DNA from 2 places in the Peribacillus sp. NPDC097198 genome. Region 2 is predicted to be linked to the other one. Evidence: riboswitches for the same ligand, from Rfam matches in the RefSeq annotation. Region 2 holds a riboswitch; the other holds the start of a gene.

Region 1 (3,425 bases), on a different contig from region 2:
TGTAGGTTGATTCCTTCTCCTCCGGCTTCGGTGGCAATCAATACCTGGATTTTCTTCTGGAATAGTTCCTTCATCCAATCTTTTTTACCACGCTTAAACCCTCCGCGGAATGGAACGGATGAAATGCCATGCTGTTGCAGGTACCATTGTAGATAAAGCTGTGTAGCGCGATATTCGGTGAAAATAATGACCTTGTCATCAATTTTCTTAATAAGTTCCAAAGCCTTCTCTGCCTTTGAATTTTGTTCGGTGAGGTTTACTTTCTCAAACAGATCATCTAATCTTGCTTCAAAGTCAGCCGATGGTTCTTTGTATTTTTCCTTCATATTCTTCAATGTATAGTAGACTGCTTCTCGGCTGCTGCATGCTTCCCTTTGAAGGGTGAGTGAAGAAAAAGCACTTCCTTTTGTTCCGTCTGATATTGGTTTAAACTTCGTTACGGCATCATACAAGGCTTGTTCAGTTGGTGAAAATTCAATGATGATCGTCTCTACACGCCGTTTCGTCCATTCAATACCAGTATCGGCACGTCGGTTTCTTATCATGACCGTATTGACAAGCTCCTTTAAGTGCTCATCTTCTAGAATGTTCCGGCCTTTCCCTTTGTATTTTTCGGAAAAGAGTGCGGCATTTCCTAGGTGTCCAGGCTTTAATAATGAAACGAGATTAAAGATTTCCTCGATTTTATTCTGAATGGGTGTAGCGGTCAGCAACAAACAGAATTTCTTTTTAAGATTTTGGACAAATTCATAATTTTTCGTTTTATTATTTTTAAGTTTATGAGCTTCATCAATAATGATAAAGTCATATTCTTGATTGAAAATGATATCCCGATGGGGGGCTCGCTTAGCCGTATCGATGGAGGATATGACGATGTCGCATGATTCCCATACATAACTCTTCCTTTGAACGACTGCAGGAATATGAAACTTCGTATTCAGTTCGAAAGCCCATTGGGTGACAAGTGATGCGGGTACAAGGATCAAAACCTTTTTAACCAGTCCCCGAATCATATATTCTTTTAAAATCAATCCCGCTTCGATAGTCTTACCAAGACCGACCTCATCAGCCAATATGGCTTTGCCATTCATCTGTTCAACCACCTGACGTGCAGCCTCTAATTGATGGGGAAGGGGAGTCAGTTGTTGAAGGTGCTTAGGCGCTTGTAAGCCTTCGAAATCAGGAATAATTAGGTTCTCTTCCATTTGGATGGCCAGTTTATAAAGATCCCAATTTCCCCATGGACCGTCGTTTTCCATCTTTTGCAGAAATTCATCATTCCAATCAGAACTGAAGGATATATTGATTTTCATTGATTCTTGCTCCTTCTTAAAACATAATTTTCTTAGTTTCTTTAGACCATGAACTTTTTTATAGGTTAATAAAATCTTTCTCCACGAAAGTTATTGCAGAGTAAAGTATCTTAGGGTAGGATGTAAATATATTTAGAAAATTGCAATAGTACTGAAGTTAGAAGGAAAATATTCTTCTTGGATAATAATTTTAGTTATTATAGTATTAGCATTTGGATAGTGCTTTATCCAAAGATCAACAATGAGCAGATTGGTACCCATTTCACGCAAATGGATGACCATCAGGTGGGGAATTTTCAGTCTTTTCCATCAATATGCGGGTGAGGATAAGGGGAGAGACTACCATCTACATATGTAGCGCCGAAGGAGCAAACTTAGCAGTGAATCTCTCAGGCAAATGAACTCTTATCGGACGCGACTCTGGAGAGCGCCAATTATTTAATGACGGCCACCAAAGGGGAAAACCTATAATAATAGGTAAACTTTCAGGTTTCAGGACAGAGAAAAAGCCATTTTGGCTTTCTCTGTCCTTTTTTGTGTCTTTTTTTTAAGGAATATCAGGTGAAAGAGAACAAGCAAAAAAATTGAAGGAGGTCATTTTTTGAGCGATTTAAAAAGAACGCCATTATTCGAGGTTTACAGTGAGCACGGTGGAAAAACGATCGATTTTGGTGGGTGGGAACTGCCCGTGCAGTTTACCGGCATAAAAGATGAACACGAAGCTGTGCGTACAAGAGGTGGCTTATTTGATGTGTCGCATATGGGAGAGATTGAGGTAAAAGGTTTCGGGAGCCTTTCTTTTTTACAAAAGATGCTGACGAATGACGTAGCCAAGCTGAAACAGGGCGGAGCGCTATACACAGCCATGTGTTATGAAAATGGGGGGACCGTGGACGATCTTATCGTTTACCAAAAAGCGGAAGAGGATTATCTGCTTGTGGTCAATGCAGCCAACATCGAGAAAGACTTCAATTGGCTTCAGGCGAATGGTATGGAAGGTGTCAGCATCAATAATGTTTCAAACGATTATGCGCAACTTGCTCTGCAGGGTCCTCGAGCGGAGAAAGTATTGCAGAAGATTACCGAGCAAACCGATTTAAGCACAATTGGCTTTTTTAAATTTAAAGAAGATGTCCACATTCATAATATATCCACGATGGTTTCACGTACAGGGTATACGGGGGAAGATGGTTTCGAGATATATTGCCGAAGTGAGGATGGTCCAGCCCTCTGGAGAAAAATTTTGGAAGCTGGTAAAGATGATGGGATACAACCGATTGGGCTGGGAGCCCGTGATACCCTTCGATTCGAAGCGAAACTACCGCTTTATGGTCAAGAGCTTTCGCCGGACATCACCCCAATCGAAGCGGGGATTGGTTTTGCGGTTAAACCGGATAAGGCGTCAGACTTTTTTGGAAAAGCCGTGCTTGCCGAACAAAAGGAAAAAGGGGCACCACGTAAGCTTGTTGGAATCGAAATGATTGACAGAGGTATACCTCGGCATGGCTATAAAGTATATAACGGGGAGAAACTCATTGGCGAAGTGACGACAGGGACTCAGTCACCAACATTGAATAAAAATGTAGGATTGGTCCTTATCGATAAAAATCACTCAAGTCTATCCACGGAAGTAGAAGTGGAAATCCGTTCTAAGAGACTGAAAGCCATTGTTATCCAAGCACCTTTTTATAAAAATACACGAAAATAGAAGGGAATGGTCCATAAGATGAAACATCGTTACTTACCGATGACAGAGCAGGATAAAAAAGAAATGTTGGAAGTTATAGGGGTCACATCCGTCGATGATCTCTTCAGCGATATACCAGAAAATGTCCGATTTCAAGGTGAATATGACATAAAACCAGCAAAATCAGAGCCAGCCTTAATGAAGGAACTATCGAAACTGGCTTCCAAAAATGCGGATTTGAAAAACTATGCATCTTTCCTTGGGGCTGGTGTGTATGATCATTATTCACCTGTCATCGTCGATCACGTCCTATCCCGTTCGGAGTTTTATACAGCCTACACTCCCTATCAACCGGAAATTTCTCAAGGAGAGCTTCAGGCCATCTTTGAATATCAAACGATGATATGTGAATTGACGGGTATGGA
Region 2 (3,425 bases):
TTCCTTTTGTCGAACGGATCCCAAGAAAAATCGATAAAAGTAAAAATGCTAAAATAATGATAAGAGCAATATTCATTCTTCTTCACCTTCTCGGTTCCTAGGATCCAACTTATACATGACGGCTAGAGTGACGGAAGTGAGCACGACCCACATCGCCATCCAAAACATATAAAAAGGCATCCCCAATACATAAGGTTCTACTTTATTAACAAAAGGAAGAAACCCTAATATGCCGATAAAAGGAACGAGTGTAAGAATATATAATACTTTCATGAAGCAACCCCTCCATTCTAAATATGTTTCACAGATTATGATGTTTTTCTAAAAAAATGTTTCCGTAATACCTAGTACCTTACACTAATTCGATAAAAAAATTAATAGTGTGGCAGAAAAAAATATTCGTCACGCTTCATTTTACTCTCTCATTTAATCACAGGAAAATGGGATAGGAAGGTAGACTTCCGTATCCCAAAATTCCTCGTTCATTTTTTTCGATAGTTATATATGACAACTAAAAGAATGAACCAAAGCGGTGTCAGCAATAATGACGGCCTGGTCGCCTCAGCAAACAGCATGACGATCAAGATGAAGATAAACAGCCCTAAGATTACATAGTTGATGAAAGGTGTTAAGGGAGCCCTGAAAGTGGACGTAGCCCTTAAGTCCGGACGTTTTTTCGTATACCGGATATGGGAAATCAAGATGATGCTCCAGACCCATAGGAAGCAGATTGCACTAATCGTTGTCACGATGGTGAAAGCTTGCTCCGGTATGATTTTACTTAATAATGCCCCAATGGAGACAACGATGGTAGACGTAACCAATGCATTGCTCGGAACAGCACGTTTATTTAATTTCTTAAGTTTTGCAGGTGCTTCGTTATTGTTGCTCAAGGTATAAAGCATGCGGCTTGTTGAAAACAATCCACTGTTTCCGGCAGAAGCGGCTGATGTCAACACGACGAAATTGATAATCCCTGCAGCAACCGGAATCCCGATCAAGGCGAAGACCTCCACGAATGGGCTGCTCGCGGCATCGAGCTGTGTCCATGGATTGACGCAAAGGATGACGGTGATGGCACCGATATAGAAAAGCAATATCCGGACAGGGATCTTATTGATCGCTGACGGGATGTTTTTTTTCGGATTGGCGGTTTCGGCCGCTGTCACTCCAATGATTTCGACACCAACAAAGGAGAAGACGACTAGCTGTAGGGAAAGCAAAAAGCCGGATGCGCCGTTCGGGAACATGCCCCCATGACTCCAAAGGTTGTTGAGGGAAACGGTTCCTGTATCGGTTTGGAAGCCAATGATGAGTAAGACAATTCCCACAACGATCAAGGCGACGATCGTGATGACTTTAATGAGGGAGAACCAGAACTCCAATTCTCCGAATAGCTTCACGGTCAACAAATTCAATCCTAGTAGAATCACCAAGCAGGCAAGTGCAGGGATCCATTGCGGAATGTCGAACCAATATTGCATATAGACCCCGACAGCGATGATATCGGCCATGGCCGTCATGATCCAACAGAACCAGTAGGTCCAGCCAGTCACGAAACCAGCCCACGGTCCGATGTATTCCGTGGCGAATTCGGTGAATGAGGAATATCCCGCGTTGGACAACAGCAATTCCCCTAAAGCCCTCATGACGAAAAACAAGGCAATCCCGATAATCAGATACGAAAAGATAATGGAGGGTCCCGCCAACTGTATGGCTTTTCCGGATCCCAAAAATAACCCGGTCCCGATGGTTCCTCCTATGGCGATGAGTTGTACATGTCGATTTTTCAAATCCCTTTTCAATTCTTGTTTAGCCAATTTGTGCGCCCCCGTTGTTATAATTCTTGAATGTGAAGTACATGGTCCGTTGATTCCAATCGATCACCAGGGCAATGAATCTGTCCAGTTTAGTAGCGATTTCACTTCGTTTTTTTAGTGATGATTGAAAAAAGACAATAAAAAAAGAGATTGGAAGCTACCAATCTCGAAAGGTTAAAGAATAACAAATATTCGTTACTCTTCTGTCCTTTTGCCTGAGATTGTGAATCCTTCGGCGCTGCACGTGTGTACAGTCTCTCCAGAAGCTGCTCCTGCTATAGTGTGATCCATAGCATTCATCGCTTGCTTAGTATGTGGTTGTCAATAAATGATCGCTGTGAAAGATGAAATTCTTTTTGGCAACTCATTTATTCTTTTAAAATAATAATGGAATTCTATCACTATTTTGATTTTGGGTCAAAGGGATATATTGTAAATGTGGTGGGGGGTGAATCTATATGACCAGTTTGATGCCCAAAAACGATGCGAACCCCGAATCAGTTTGATAAGAACATTTTTTCATAGTCCCTTTTAAGAATGGCCATGATGATCTCGTCCGAATATTTTCCGTTGAAATATAAAGACTCTCGTAAAATCCCCTCTTTGATAAAGCCAACTTTTTCATAGGCTCTAATTCCACGTAAATTATGGCTGAATACTTCCAGTTGCAGACGATTTAAAGCCAATTCTTCAAAAACAAATGCTAAAACAAGTCGGATAGCTTCTGTACCATACCCTTTGCCCGTTAATTCAATGGCATTCATCGAAATTCTAAATCCTGCCTTTTTGTCCTCTTCGTCCATATCAGAGATGGATAATTCCCCGATCATCCGATCGCTTTCGTTTAAGCAAATGGCTAGATCATGGCGTGATGGATCTTCACGTACATTCTTTATATGACATTGAAGCTGCTCTAAAGTGAATATAGATTTTGTTCCTGTCATATACCGTATCTCCTCATCCTTTGTATTTTCTAAAAGGATAGGTGCATCCGATTCTTTTAAATAGCGGAGATAGATTCTTTCTCCTATTAATTTCATTGTCTTTCCTCCTCTCATTAACGTCGATACTTACTTTCAATAGTACATAGGATTTCTTCACACGTATAGGGAGAGAACCATTACCAATCATGTCCTCCTATCCATTGCTTCTAGACGGCCAAAAGTGTTTTTCCTAAAAGTACATTTGTATTTCTACGGAATATTTATTATTATAAGATAAGGAAATGCTTTTGTGAGTAGAGTTCTTTAGGAAGCATTGTAAATCTATTAAATTACTTATCTTAAATAAGGATTAGAGAATCGTCATTTTATGCTTGTACATCTGGGGGAGTTATCATGTCAAATAAAGAATTAACTAGAGGGCTAGAGGCACGTCATATTCAGATGATTGCCTTGGGCGGTACGATCGGTGTTGGGTTATTTATGGGATCTGCCAGCACAATTAAGTGGACCGGCCCCTCTGTCATGCTGGCGTATGCCATCGCGGGACTTTTTATCTTTTTTATCATGCGTTCGATGGGGGAAATGCTGTACCTGGAGCCTACTACGGGCTCATTCGCAACGTTTGCGAGTGATTATATCCATCCATTGGCAGGATTTGTAA

The links. A riboswitch is a leader RNA that binds a small molecule or an ion and turns the genes downstream of it on or off. The one in region 2 is predicted to bind glycine.
Region 1: linked by a shared signal. The riboswitch ahead of gcvT (glycine cleavage system aminomethyltransferase GcvT) and the one ahead of ACIQXQ_RS16940 (amino acid permease) in region 2 are both predicted to bind glycine.

Annotation. Positions count from the first base shown of each region.
Region 1 is NZ_JBIWDO010000004.1:32,119-35,543, forward strand. It holds gene ACIQXQ_RS07900 (DEAD/DEAH box helicase) at 1-1,313, opposite strand, end outside; glycine riboswitch at 1,634-1,728, shown strand; glycine riboswitch at 1,732-1,816, shown strand; gene gcvT (glycine cleavage system aminomethyltransferase GcvT) at 1,915-3,021, shown strand; gene gcvPA (aminomethyl-transferring glycine dehydrogenase subunit GcvPA) at 3,040-3,425, shown strand, end outside.
Region 2 is NZ_JBIWDO010000010.1:103,609-107,033, forward strand. It holds gene ACIQXQ_RS16930 (sodium:solute symporter family protein) at 1-76, opposite strand, end outside; gene ACIQXQ_RS16935 (DUF3311 domain-containing protein) at 73-273, opposite strand; gene ACIQXQ_RS16940 (amino acid permease) at 483-1,820, opposite strand; glycine riboswitch at 2,014-2,093, opposite strand; gene ACIQXQ_RS16945 (GNAT family N-acetyltransferase) at 2,318-2,860, opposite strand; gene ACIQXQ_RS16950 (amino acid permease) at 3,158-3,425, shown strand, end outside.